Regions from separate parts of the Streptomyces sp. NPDC047043 genome, predicted to be linked through region 2. Evidence: riboswitches for the same ligand, from Rfam matches in the RefSeq annotation. Region 2 holds a riboswitch; the other holds the start of a gene.
What was found. A riboswitch is a leader RNA that binds a small molecule or an ion and turns the genes downstream of it on or off. The one in region 2 is predicted to bind ZMP and ZTP.
Positions count from the first base shown of each region.

Region 1: another riboswitch for ZMP and ZTP. It lies ahead of ABZ880_RS13810 (bifunctional 5,10-methylenetetrahydrofolate dehydrogenase/5,10-methenyltetrahydrofolate cyclohydrolase); the one in region 2 lies ahead of ABZ880_RS25280 (glycine hydroxymethyltransferase).

Region 1 covers NZ_JBEYVO010000008.1:4,680-11,704, forward strand. Annotated here, with positions in the region: gene ctaD (cytochrome c oxidase subunit I) at 1-855, opposite strand, end outside; gene ABZ880_RS13800 (sigma-70 family RNA polymerase sigma factor) at 961-1,512, shown strand; gene ABZ880_RS13805 (CU044_5270 family protein) at 1,505-2,479, shown strand; gene ABZ880_RS13810 (bifunctional 5,10-methylenetetrahydrofolate dehydrogenase/5,10-methenyltetrahydrofolate cyclohydrolase) at 2,480-3,328, opposite strand; ZMP/ZTP riboswitch at 3,352-3,435, opposite strand; gene ABZ880_RS13815 (nuclear transport factor 2 family protein) at 3,701-4,066, opposite strand; gene ABZ880_RS13820 (hypothetical protein) at 4,239-4,571, shown strand; gene ABZ880_RS13825 (type III PLP-dependent enzyme) at 4,661-5,863, opposite strand; gene ABZ880_RS13830 (IucA/IucC family protein) at 5,860-7,025, opposite strand, start outside.
Region 2 covers NZ_JBEYVO010000016.1:93,359-100,383, forward strand. Annotated here, with positions in the region: gene ABZ880_RS25265 (glutathionylspermidine synthase family protein) at 1-491, shown strand, start outside; gene ABZ880_RS25270 (AraC family transcriptional regulator) at 621-1,682, opposite strand; gene rocD (ornithine--oxo-acid transaminase) at 1,806-3,011, opposite strand; ZMP/ZTP riboswitch at 3,113-3,202, shown strand; gene ABZ880_RS25280 (glycine hydroxymethyltransferase) at 3,246-4,697, shown strand; gene ABZ880_RS25285 (hypothetical protein) at 4,793-5,371, opposite strand; gene ABZ880_RS25290 (hypothetical protein) at 5,579-6,313, opposite strand; gene ABZ880_RS25295 (hypothetical protein) at 6,438-7,025, opposite strand, start outside.

The DNA of each region.
Region 1 (7,025 bases), on a different contig from region 2:
CACCGTCACGGACAGTCCCGCGATGGCGATGGTCGCGCCGATCAGGCCCATGTAGCCGAACATCGGCTTGCGCGAGAAGACCGGAATCACTTCGCTGATGATTCCGAAGAACGGCAGCGCGATGATGTACACCTCCGGATGGCCGAAGAACCAGAAGAGGTGCTGCCACAGCAAGGCGCCGCCATTGGCCGCGTCGAAGACATGCGCACCGAATTTGCGGTCCGCCTCCAGCGCGAACAGGGCCGCGGCCAGCACCGGGAAGGCCAGCAGCACCAACACGCCCGTCAGCAGCACGTTCCAGGTGAAGATCGGCATGCGGAACATGGTCATGCCCGGCGCGCGCATGCAGATGATGGTGGTGATGAAGTTGACCGCACCGAGGATGGTGCCGAAGCCGGAGAAGGCCAGACCCATGATCCACAGGTCGGCGCCCACACCCGGGGAGCGGACCGCGTCCGACAGCGGGGAGTAGGCGAACCAGCCGAAGTCGGCCGCGCCTTGAGGGGTCAGAAAGCCGCCGACTGCAATCAGCGAGCCGAAGAGATACAGCCAGTAGGCCAGCATGTTCAGGCGCGGGAACGCCACATCCGGCGCCCCGATCTGCAGCGGCATGATCCAGTTGGCGAAGCCCGCGAACAGCGGTGTCGCGAACATCAGCAGCATGATCGTGCCGTGCATCGTGAACGCCTGGTTGAACTGCTCGTTCGACATGATCTGCAGGCCCGGACGGGCGAGTTCGGCGCGCATGAGCAGCGCCATCACGCCACCGATGCAGAAGAACGAGAACGACGTGACCAGGTAGAGCGTCCCGATCGTCTTGTGGTCGGTGGTCGTCAGCCACTTGAGGTGCCTCATGCCCCGCCTGTGTCCGCTCCGGGCACGCCGGTCACACTCGAGTGACGCGAGGAGAATCACGGAAACGGGTGTGACGATCCGGATGGTGCCGGACACGAACGGAACATGAGCAACGACGAGATCTTCGCCGCTGCCTATCGCGAGCACTACTGGGCGGTCAGCCGCTATGTCGCGCGGCGACTGGACGGGCGGGCCGGCGAGGTGGAGGAAGTGGTGGCGGAGGTGTTCACGGTCGCCTGGCGACGCCGGGCCGACCTTCCGGGGTCCCCGCTGCCCTGGCTGTACGGCGTGGCACGCAACTGCCTGTCGAACGCGGTACGCGGCTACGGACGTCGCCGGCGGCTGGTCGACCGCCTGGGCAACGACGAGACCGCGCACGGCCGGCAGGTCGTTGCGAGCCCCGACGCGGAGGCCCCCGGCGGTTGGGTGCACGACGCGCTGGCCCGGCTGTCCGAGGGCGACCAGGAGGTGCTGCGCCTGACGGCATGGGAGGAACTGGGCATCGACGAGGTCGCCGTCGCCCTCGGCTGCGGCACTCGGGCCGCGTCGATGCGGCTGCACCGCGCCCGGCGCCGGCTGAGAGCCGAGATAGACCGCGTGCGTCCCACCGCGACCTCCGCCGACGCGACCCCCTCGAAGGAACACGGCCATGGCTGACGAACTCGAACTCCTGCGCCGCGCCAACCCGGTGCCGGCCGACGGCCCCCACTACGGGGAGGGCCCCCTGGACCACAGCGCCGAGCGGCGGCTCAACCGGCTGCTGCACGACCGGCCAGCGCCCCGTCGCCGCACCCGGCTGGTCTGGGGCCTAGCGGCCACCGCCGTCGTCGCCGCGACCGCCCTGACGCTGACACTCGGCGGTCCGAGCACCACCCCGGCCATCGCCGCACCCCGCGCACTGGTCGTCCAGGCCGACTCCACCCCCGTATCCCTGGACCAACTGGCAGACCGGGCACAGCAGTTGGCCATGAAGGGCGGTGCGCCGAAGCTGCGCATGGGTACGCACGTGCAGTCCTGGAGCATGGGCATGAGCGACGACAGGCCCCCGGTCACCCTGCCCGAGGAGCGGGTCGTGCGCTGGAAGGCCGACGGCAGCCACACCGAGCTGGTGGTGGCCACCGACCCGCGGCACCCCGGCCGGCCGGTCCTGCGCGACGACGGCGACGCTCCCCACCTGGTCGAGGACGGCCACGTCATCAGCCGGCAGACCTATCCGCCGAGCTGGAGCGACGCACCCCCCGAGTCCCCGCCGCCGCACGACACGGCACAGCTGCGGGCCTACCTGAAGGAGGCCACGTACACCCACACGAAGTTCGGCACCCCCGAACTCCTCGACGGCGTCCAGGTGTTGCTCGACCACTGGACCCTCGGCGCCCGCGAGTCCGCGACGCTCGCCCGGCTCCTGGCGGACACCGAGGGGCTGCGCCCGGCCGGCCAGGTGACCGACCGGCTCGGGCGGCGCGGCCAGGTCTATGTGTACGAGGGCTCCGGCTTCCGCCGGATGCTGATCATGGACCCGGCCACCGGCGCCGTCCTCGGCCTGGAGACAGTCCTGACCGAGGCGGAGCGGGAGTACGGCGTCAAGGCCGGGGACGTCGAGGAGTACAGCGCCTGGATGCGCTGATCACACCCCGAGCTGCCGGGCGGCGGCATCGACGGTCTGCTCCAGCAGCGTGGCGATCGTCATCGGGCCGACCCCGCCCGGCACCGGAGTGATGAGCGAGGCCCGCTCCAGCGCGGAGTCGAAGTCGACGTCGCCGACGTTGCCCGGGTTGTACCCGGCGTCGATCACGACGGCGCCGGGCTTGATGTCCGCGCCCCGGATCAGCCGCGGCCGCCCCACGGCGGCGACCACGATGTCCGCCTCCCGGACCACCGACGACAGGTCCCGGGTGCGTGAGTGGCAGTACGTCACCGTCGCGTCGCGGGCGAGCAGCAGCATGCCGACCGGCTTGCCGAGGATGGCGCTGCGGCCCACGACCACGGCCCGCTTCCCGGACGGGTCGACGTCGTACTCGTCGGGCAGCCGCATGATCCCGCCGGGCGTGCAGGACACGAAACCCGGCAGGCCGAAGCTCATCGTCGCGAACGAGGCGAACGTGACACCGTCGACGTCCTTCTCGGGCGCGATCGCCTCGAACGCGGCCCGCTCGTCGATGTGTTCGCCCATCGGATGCTGGAGCAGGATGCCGTGCACAGCGGGGTCCTGCGACAACTCCCGGAGTTTTCCTACGAGTTCTTCGGTGGTCGTGGCGGCGGGCAGCGCCACGTGTCGGGACTCGATGCCGGCCTTGCGGCAGCGGTTCTGCTTCATGCGGACGTACGTGACGGAGGCGGGGTCCTCGCCGACCAGCACCGTCGCCAGACAGGGGGGCGTGCCCGTGGTTTCCGTAAGGGCGGCCGCACGCTTGGCGGTGTCCTCGACGCTGCGCCGGGCGAGCGCGGTGCCGTCGATGAGCCGGGCCTGAGACATGATCCACTCCTGGGCTGGTGTGACGGGATCGCCCAGGCGCACGGCATCGACTCTGCGTGGCCGCTCCCCGGTGGTGCTCCACCTCAGCGCCAGTCACGGCCGCCATCAGCCTAACCGGGGGCGTGGGTACGGCTCATCGGTGACGCAGGATGCGCCGTCTGCGTGCACGGCCGGCATGCTGTGCCGGCGGAAGCGGGCGAGGTCGCACCGCCCGCAGCACGGACCGCAGCAGAGCGACGGACGCCAGGCCTTCTGCCGCGGAAACCGGCCCCGGGCGTCGGGGCCGGGCCGTACGCACTCGACCCAGCGCCGCACGCGCCGAGAAGGTCCAGGTCAGCCGGGTTGTGACCTGGACCCTCGCGGTTCTGCTTCCTACTCGTCCCATGCCTGGATCAGGACCTCTTCTGTGATCTTTCCGTCGCGCAGCGTGATCATCGACTCGGCCAGGACACGCGTCCCGTCCGAGTACTGGCACGACTGGCTGTAGGCGGCATGGTCGCCCTGGATGATGCACTGGTCCACTTTGTGCGTCATGTCACGGCTGTAGATGTCCTCGAACAGTGCCCCGATCTCGTCGCGACCGCGCAGGATCTTGGGCTGGCTGGGTTGGGTGTTGCGGTCCACGATGCGTATCTGCGCATCGTCCGCGTAGAGCGACAGAAGATCTGCCGCCGTGTGTGCTTCTACGCCCCGGCGCAGAGTGTCGGCGCTGAAGGCGGGCGTTGCCGCGGTGCCCATGGTGACCTCCTTCGAGGGCCGCGACCCGACGGGAGCACGGGCCGCGAGGGGGCTCACCTTCGAGACTCCTCCGCCCCGGCAGGCTCGGCAAGCGCAGCCGACCGCTGCGCCTGACGGGTGAGCGGGGCGGCACCCCCGTGTCCGCCGGGCGCCCGGTTCCGTTGCTGAATGCATGATCTCAACACGACGTATCGTCACCGCCGTTGGTCTCGCCGCAGGGCTCACCGGCCTCGTCGCGCCGCTGGCGCATGCGGACGAAGCGGCGGTCGCGAACGCGGCTGTCCCGGGCACCGACCTGCTCAACCCGATCACCACGGTCGACGCGCTCAGCGCCACTGCCGTGCCGGTGGAGCGCAAGGAGCCCGTGGCGACCAGGGAGACCGAGGAGACCAAGCCGCAGGCTCCGCGGCCCGAGCAGGTGGAGCAGCTCAGGAACATCAGGGATCTCAAGCAGTTGCACCGGGCCGCCGACATGCAGGCCAACTGGGCTGCTTGGGGCCGTTGAGCGGATCGACGCCGTATCGCGCGTCTCGTGGAGGGCCGTCCGGAGGCCGGGCGGCCCTCCGCTCTGACGTCCGCTGTGTGAATTGGCTTTCACGTGGCGGACATGTCGAGGAAGTGGAAGCCGGGCCCGGGGTGCATCAGGAAGTCGTGGTGGGAGATGTTCCACGCGTAGGCGCCCGCCAGCGAGAACACCACCCGGTCGCCCGCCCTGAGCCCGGGCGCCGGGACACGCCGGGCCAGGACGTCCTTCGGGGTGCACAGCTGCCCGGCCAGCGTCACCTGCTCGCCCTCGGCCGCCGACCGCGGCCACGGGTGCGGCCAGGCGTCCACCGGCAGTACGGAACAGGGCTGGTCGTGCCCCTTCGTCGCCGGGGTCCGCAGATGGTGGGTCCCGCCCCGGACGACGCCGAACTCCTCGCCGTGACTGTGCTTCACGTCCAGCACCTCGGTGGCGTACCAGCCGCAGTAGGCCGTCAGCGCCCGCCCCGGCTCGATGCGCAGGGTCAGCCCGGGGTGTGCCTCGGTCAGCCGGGCGAGCCCTTCGCCGTATGCGGTCCAGTCGAAGCGGCGGCCGGGGTCGGTGTAGTCGACGGTCATGCCGCCGCCGACGTTCACCTCGGCGAGCCGAACGCCGAGGCCCATGGCCCAAGTCACGGCGGACTCGGCCACCGCCAGCTGCTCCGCGGCCTCCAGCCCGCTGGCCAAGTGGGCGTGAATGCCACGCAGTTCGAGGTTCGGATACATCCCGTCGGCGAGGGCACGGACAACCTCGACCGCCTGCACCGGATCAAGACCGAACGGTGTCGGACGGCCGCCCATCGCCAGTGAACTCCCCGCCAACGACCCGTCCGCGACGGGCAGGTTGACGCGAGGCAGCACCGCCACCCGCCGTCCCGGCGCGGAGCTGCGCGCCAACTCGGCCAGCATGCGCAGCTCGTACTCGCTCTCCACATGGAAACGGTCGACGCCCAGTTCCAGCGCCGCCGTCACCTCGGCGGGGGTCTTGCCGGGACCGCCGAAGGCGAGCGGCCGGCCCGGAACGGCCTTGGCGACATGGGTGAGTTCACCGCCCGAGGAGACCTCGTACCCGTCGACGTACGGGCCCAGCGCGGCGAGGATCTCCGGCTCCGGGTTCGCCTTGGCGGCGTAGTACAGCTCGACCCGCTCGGGCAGGGCGTCCCGCACGGCGGCGGCGTGCCTGCGCAGGGCCGCCAAGTCGTAGAGATACGCGGGCAGTTCGGCGGACGGCAGGGACAGGACGCGGTCGCGGACCGCGGGTGTCGGGGCGGTCATCGGCGGCTTCCGTTCGAGTCGCGCAGGATGTCCTCGGCGAGCGGGGACGGCAGCCGGACGTAGCCGGCGTCCCGATCGGCCTTGCGCTCCCAACGGGTGAGCAGGTTGGCCTTGGCGGGCAGCGGCACTCCGGCGAGCAGGGCGGCCAGCCGGGGCGGGCAGCCGTACTCGTCGGCGTGTGCCTCGAGCGTGGCGCGCACCCGGGCCCACAGCGCGGCCTCCGTCTGCGGGTGCAGGTCGGCGAGCGCGGCGAGCAGTTCGGCGACGTGGTTGACCAGCAGGCAGTAGACGACCCGGTCCCAGCCGCGCTGTGCGTCGTACGTCATCGGACCCGCGACCTCGGGCGGCAGCGCCGACAGCGTCTCGGCGTGGTGCTCGGGGACGAGCTTGGTGCCCTCCAGGTCGCGGAAGAGCACCTGGGCGGGCATGCCGTCACCGTCGACGCAGATCAGGACGTTCTGGAGGTGCGGTTCCAGGACCAGCCCGTGCTCGAAGTAGGCGGACAGGACGGGCGGGACGAGCAGGTCCAGATACGACGACCACCAGGCGAGAGCCGTCCGGACGTCCGCACCCTCCAGCAGGCGGGAGATGTGGGCGGCGCCGGTCGGGTACTCGTCGGCGACGGCTGCCGCGAGCAGGGGGGTGGTGCCCGGGGCGAGGCGGTGCGGGAGGCCCTCGCGCACGATGACGCCGAAGCCCTCCAGAAGCTCGCGGTCCGGGGCACCGTCCGGGCGGGGGAGGGCGAGCGTGCGGTAGGCGGGCTCGCGGAGGACCGCGCTGTGGGGGAAGCGCTCGGCCAGCTCGGCGAGGGCCGGGGCCAGGGCGCGGGTCAGGGCGACGGCACCGGACAGCTCGTAACTGCTGTTCTTGCGCAGACAGTTGGTGATCCGCACGTTCAGGCTGAACTTGAGGAAGCTCTCCCCGTCGTAGAGCGTGCGCACCGACGCGGTGGCGGCGAAGGGCCGCCCGCCCGGGCCGAGGTCGAGGACGTCGCCGCGGTCGAGGGCGGCGCGCAGCAAGGGGTGTTCGCGCAGCGTCTCGTACTGCCAGGGGTGGGCGGGCAGCAGCCGGTAGCCGTCGGGGAGGTCCGAGCGCAGCCTGTCCAGCGGGACGACGGCCGAGGCGTCGGCGTACTCCTCGGCGATCAGTCCGGCGCGGACCG
Region 2 (7,025 bases):
TCCGCAGCTGCTTCAAGCTCTACCCCTGGGAGTGGCTGACCACCGACGCCTTCGCGGACCACGTCCTCGACACCCTCGACAACGGCGGCGGCACGGGCACGACCCTGTGGATCGAACCGGCCTGGAAGATGCTCCTGAGCAACAAGGCACTGCTGGCCATCCTCTGGGAGCTGTACCCCGGCCACCCGAACCTCCTCCCCGCCTACCTCGACGGCCCGCGCGAGCTCGCCCGGACGACGGGTTACGTCGCCAAGCCGCTGCTCGGCCGCGAGGGCGCCGGCGTGACGATCCACAGGCCCGGCACCGAGGCGATCCTGCGCGAAGAGGCCTGCTGCTACCAGGAGTTGGCCCCTCTGCCCACCTTCGACGGCAACCACGTCGTACTGGGCGCCTGGGTCGTCGAGGACGAGTCGGCCGGCCTCGGCATCCGCGAGTCGGCCGGCCTGGTCACGGACGAATACGCGCGCTTCGTCCCTCATGTGATCCGCTGAGGGCGCCGCTCGCGCAACCCGCTGAGGACAGCGCTGCTGCCGCCCGGCTCGGCTCCCCCGAACCCTGTTTTTCACGACCCGGGCGGCAGGCTTTCAGCATCGCTCCGGCCCCGCCGCGCGGCTATCCGATTACGGCGGAAACGGCACCCCTTTGTGGATAGTTCCCGGCCCATGATCGGACACAGACCCCGCCCGCCGCCGACCGCCCCGCAAGGTCTGCGACGGCGTCTCCCCGTACGACTGCCGGTAGTGCCCGGTGAACCGCCCGAGATGCACGAACCCCCAGCGCAGCGCCACATCGGTGACCGTCCCGAGCGCATGCCCCTCAGCGATGGCGAGCAGATCGCGCCGGGCGAGATCCAGCCGGACCCGGCGCAGGTACGCCAGCGGAGTCGTGGCCAGATGCGTGCGAAAGCCCTCCCGCAGGCTTCGCACACTCACCCGCGCCGCCAGCGCCATGTCGGCCACGGATATCGGCTCCTGAGCGTGCTCGGCGCAGAAGTCCGCGGCGCGGCGCACCGCGCGGGGCAGGACCGCCGGTCCCCGGCCCACCACCGTGTCGCTCAGCCGGTGCGGCTGGGCGTCGAGCAGACCGTTGACCACGAGCTGCTCGAAGTGCCCCATCCCCAGCGGCGAACGCGCCGCCAGCTCCGAGTCGGCGAACTCCGCGAACGCCCGCACCACCCGCAGCCAGGCCCGCACCGCTCCCGCGCGCCGGTCCAGCACGGGTGCGAAGAACAAGGGCGCCGACGGCAGCTCCCCGAGCCGGACGCAGAGCGCCCGGTCGAGGGTGGGCCGGGGGATGATCAGTACCCGGTTCAGGGTCTCGCCGCTCCACCGCATCGACAGCCGCTGCCTCGGGTTGACGATGCTCAGCGCGGAGGACAGCGTCACTCCGTCCGCGGTCACGGCCCCGTCCCCGGAGAGCGGAACGTGCACGTTGTAGAAGTCCGGCAACTCCCCGGGCGTGACGTCGACCTCCGCCCCGTACCCCAGCTCGTACAGCGCCACGGCCCCCTCGTGCACGCACCGGAAGCGCCCGTCGACCGGACGGTCGTCCAGCACCGTCAGCCGGTGCGGCGCGAACCGCGCACTCACGAGCGCGTGCAGCTCCTCGACATCACGGCCCTCGAAGAGCAGCCCCCGGCCGCCCGCCACCCCACCCGAACCGGCTTCGCCCATGACGGCCATGCCTCTCGCCGCGCCCCCTGTACGGACATACAGCCGTCAGTCTCCCGGCCCGCCCACCGCGGGCCTAGGGCCATCCGTCCTCCAACCCGGCCCGATGACCCCGCACATGACTCCCTCCCGCTCCTAAACCCCAAGCACCGACCGCAGTTGACCGAGTCCCCAGTCCAAGTCCTCCTTCCCGATCACCAGTGGCGGCGCGATCCGTACCGTCGCCCCCTGTGTGTCCTTCACCAGCACACCCCGGTCCATCAGCTTCTCCGACACCTCCCGCCCCGTCCCGTACGCGGGACTGATGTCGACGCCCGCCCACAGCCCACGCCCGCGCACCGCCGTCACCCGCCCCGTGTCGGTCAACTCCCGCAGCTCCCGGTGCAGATGCGCGCCCAGCTCCGCCGCCCGCTCCTGGAACTCGCCGGTCCGCAGCATCGCGATCACTTCCAGCGCCACGGCACAGGCCAGCGGATTCCCGCCGAAGGTCGACCCGTGGTCCCCGGGCCGGAACACCCCGAGCACCGCGGCCGACGACACCACCGCCGACACGGGCACGATCCCGCCGCCCAGCGCCTTCCCGAGCACATACACATCCGGTACGACACCCTCGTGCTCGCACGCGAACGTCCGTCCCGTCCGCCCCAGCCCCGACTGGATCTCATCGGCGACGAACAGCACGTTCCGCTCCCGCGTCAGCTCCCGCACCGCCGGCAGATAACCGGCCGGCGGCACCAGCACCCCCGCCTCGCCCTGGATCGGCTCAAGCAGCACCGCCACGGTGTTCTCCGTCATCGCCGCCCGCATCGCCGTCAGATCCCCGTACGGAACGATCTCGAAGCCCGGTGTGTACGGCCCGAAGTCCGCCCGCGCCTCCGGGTCGGTGGAGAAGCTGATGATCGTCGTCGTACGGCCGTGGAAGTTGTTGCCCGCGACCACGATCTTCGCCATCTCCGCCGGCACGCGCTTGACCCGGTACCCCCACTTCCGGGCCGTCTTCACAGCGGTCTCCACCGCCTCCGCGCCCGTGTTCATCGGCAGCACCATCTCCATCCCGCACAGCTCGGCGAGCTCGGCGCAGAACGCCGCGAACCGATCGTGATGAAACGCCCGCGAGGTCAGCGTCACCCGCTCCAGCTGCGCCTTCGCGGCGTGGACGAGCCGCCGGTTGCGATGACCGAAGTTGAGCGCCGAGTAGCCGGCCAGCAGATCCAGATAGCGCCTCCCCTCCACATCCGTCATCCACGCCCCCTCCGCGGAGGCGACGACCACGGGCAGCGGGTGGTAGTTGTGCGCACTGTGCGCGTCGGCGGCGGCGATGAGTGTCTCCGTAGCGGTCACGGGCTCTCCAGAAGGTGCCGAGTGCTGGGGTGACCCCTTTCCTATCGTCGCTCGCATGGTGGACGCGGGACCTCCGCGCTTCGACGCGCCCGGTAGGCTGATCCGCGGGCCGTGACTGGCGCGCTGGGATGGGACCGACCATCGGGGAGCGGCCTGTGTGTGAGCGAGTGCCGTGCGCCTGGGCCAACCGTGAACCGTGAACGCTTCAAGCCACGCCGTCCGGAGGCCGACGACATGTCAGAGCAGCAGCCCCTGTCCACCGAGTCCACCGCCTTCCGCGCCGCCCTCGACGTGATCCGCGCGGTCGAGCCGCGGGTCGCCGACGCCATCGGCCAGGAGGTCGCCGACCAGCGCGAGATGCTCAAGCTGATCGCCTCCGAGAACTACGCCTCCCCGGCCACCCTCCTCACGATGGGCAACTGGTTCAGCGACAAGTACGCCGAGGGCACCATCGGTCGCCGCTTCTACGCCGGCTGTCGCAACGTCGACACCGTCGAGTCCCTCGCCGCCGAGCACGCCAAGGCGCTGTTCGGCGCCCGCCACGCCTACGTCCAGCCGCACTCCGGCATCGACGCCAACCTCGTCGCCTTCTGGTCCGTGCTCGCCGACCGGGTCGAGGCCCCCTTCCTGGAGAAGGCCGGTGCCCGCCAGGTCAACGACCTCACCGACGCCGACTGGGCCGAGCTCCGCCAGGCCTTCGGCAACCAGCGCATGCTCGGCATGTCCCTGGACGCCGGCGGCCACCTCACCCACGGCTTCCGCCCGAACATCTCCGGCAAGATGTTCGACCAGCGCTCCTACGGCACCGACCCGGCCACCGGCCTCATCGACTACGAGGCCCTGCGTGTCTCGGCCCGCGAGTTCAAGCCGCTGATCATCGTCGCCGGCTACTCCGCCTACCCCCGCCTCGTGAACTTCCGCATCATGCGCGAGATCGCCGACGAGGTCGGGGCGACCCTGATGGTGGACATGGCGCACTTCGCCGGCCTGGTCGCGGGCAAGGTGCTGACCGGCGACTTCGACCCGGTCCCGCACGCCCAGATCGTCACCACCACCACCCACAAGTCGCTGCGTGGCCCGCGCGGCGGCATGGTCCTGTGCGACGACTCCCTCAAGGACCAGGTCGACCGCGGCTGCCCGATGGTCCTCGGCGGCCCGCTCCCGCACGTCATGGCCGCCAAGGCCGTCGCCCTCGCCGAGGCCCGTCAGCCCTCCTTCCAGGACTACGCCCAGCGCATCGTCGACAACTCCCGGGCGCTGGCCGAAGGCCTGATGCGCAGGGGCGCGACCCTGGTGACCGGCGGCACGGACAACCACCTCAACCTGATCGACGTCGCCTCCTCCTACGGCCTCACCGGCCGCCAGGCAGAGGCCGCCCTCCTCGAGTCGGGCATCGTCACCAACCGCAACGCCATCCCGGCCGACCCGAACGGCGCCTGGTACACCTCCGGCATCCGCATCGGTACCCCCGCCCTGACCACGCGTGGCCTGGGCACGGCGGAGATGGACGAGGTGGCGGGCCTGATCGACCGCGTCCTCACCACCGCCGAGCCGGGCACCACCAAGTCGGGCGCCCCCTCCAAGGCCCAGCACATCCTCGACCCGAAGATCGCGGACGAGATCTCCCGCCGCGCCACCGACCTCGTGGCCGGCTTCCCGCTGTACCCGGAAATCGACCTGGGCTGACCAACGCCCTCGCTCCAATCGCCCTCTCTTGAGTTGTCAAAGACCCGCGACTCTCGGAGATCGGCTCCCAGAGATCGACGCTCGGAGATCGACCTTCAAAGATCGATGAGTTCCTGTCGTGGCTCCTCCCGCGGCGGTCCGGCTCCCTGCCGGGCCGCCGCGCGGCGTATCAGCAGCGTGCCGCCGGCGCCGACCGCGATACCCAGGGCCAACCCGGGCACCGCCCACCAAAGACGGCCGTCGTCCGGGCCGGTCCCCGAAGGGGAGCTCCCGTCGGCGACGGTCTGCTGCTCGGACATGCCGAGCAGTCCCGACACAGCCAGCCGCTCGTAAGCCGAGCGTGGCGCTCGGTGCCAGCGGATGTCGTCGTCCTCCACGTCCGGTGCGGGATCGGTGCGCACCCAGGGCGAACCGTCGGCGGCCACGAACAGCTGGTCCTCCCGCTCGACCGCCACGTCACCGCCCGGCGGCCGGTTCGTCTGCGGCCAGCCGCCCACTCCCGTCTGCCCCCAGACCACGGTGATCCGCACCGGCGGATACCGGCCCTCGGCCCACGCCTCCGGCACCCGCTCCGTCCCGGTGTACGTCGGCTGCAGCAGTTGCCACAGCCGGGCGAACTCCGGCTCCCCGGAACGCAGCGCCGTCGTCCGCGCCGAGCCGCCCGTGACGACCATCGCGAGGTCGGGGACGTCCTGGCCCTGCGCCCGCAGGGCAACGACGGTTGCGTAAGAACGGTCCGTCCCGTCTACCGCCCCGGCTGCCGACGCGCCGCACACGACCAAAGCCACGGCCGCTTGCGCGAGGCCGGCAAGTCGTACCGGCCGTACCCCCGACCGCCTGTTCCGGCGTGTCATCCGTCCCCCCTCCCGAGCCTCCGGTCCTCATACGTCACGCAGTTCCTGCCGGGCACCGGGCTCCCGCCCCCGATGCCACCGGACCAACGGCTCCCGCGAGGCGAACGGCCGCAGAACCAGCGCCAGCAGGGCCCCGGCCCCCGCGCCCGGCAGGGCCCACCACCAGTCGGTGCCGTCATCCGTCCCGGCCGCGGAGCTGCCGGCCGTGACCTTCTTCGTCTCCGCGTCAGGAGTGGCCGCGGCATCCGTCCCTTCCGATTGCCAGGGCGCCGGGAAGATGCCGACGTAACCGTCGTCCGAGGCCTTGCCCATCACGCCCAGCTTCTTGAGCAGGGTGCGCAGCTGGGCCGGGTTTCCGGCGCGGTGCCAGTAGCCGTCGAGGTTGTCCGGCACATTGGCCGCCGTATGGATCCAGACGGCGCCCGTCCGCGAGTCGACGGGGAAGACGCGGTCCATCCGCCAGGGCGATATGTCGTGCGCCAGCCACGTGACGTTGATCTGGCGTGCGCCGGCCAGATCAGGACCCGGGGGCTTCTCCCGGGTGCCGGTGCCGGGTGGGCCGAGCAGGCGCTGCAGCTGTGCGTACTCCCCGTCCGAGTAGTACAGCGCGGAGGCCTCCCCGCTCGACGGCGATGTCACCAGCACGCTCGTCGGACCACCGGCCGAAGCCGACGACGCGCCCCACACCATCAAGGCGAGCGTCGCCGCCAACACCCCCATCAGTGCGGCCAGTTCACGAACCTTGCCCTTCCGCCCACGCATGACGTCCCCCAACCAGTCGGTCCCCTGCGGCCCGTCCGCGGGCCGCGTGTCACTTCTGGTACACCGCCCGACCCGCCGGGGTTCCCACCCCGACCTCCCTATTTCGAGGAGTCGCCGAGGGACTTCATCGCGAGGACTTCTCAAGGGACTCGGCGATCTCCACGGACCGGGCCTTGGACGCCCCCTCCAGCCGGAGCGTCACATCCTCCTCGCCGGTCCGGTGGGTCCACAGCAGCGTCGGACCGGCGGTCCGTTCCTTGCGGGTGAAGCGGTTCCCGTCCGCGTCCACCAGCCAGAAACTCAGCAGATGCGGGCGTGGGAACCACAGGGCGTAGTCCTGCACGCCGTCGGCCGAGGGCTCCCCGCCCAGCGCGATCCACTCCGGCGGCTCGCGCACCGTCTTGGCGAAGGCGGGGTCCAGCCGCTCCGGGAACTCGTCCAGCCGGACCGTGTGCCCGCCCTCGCGCCAGCACAGGCTCACCAGGAAGCGCCCGTGCGGCTCGCCCGTCACCGCCACCGTGTCCGGGACGCCGAGCGCCTTCGGCACCAGTGGCTCGAAGCCGGCCCGGCGCTCGGCCTGCCCGAGCGACACCGACCTGCCGCAGCCCGGTACCTCGGTGCCCGGCGAGGGCAGCGCCGACGGGTCGTAGCGCACCTCGACCCCGCCGAAGTCGAACCAGTCGAAGACCGCGGCCCGCACCGGGGGCGTGAG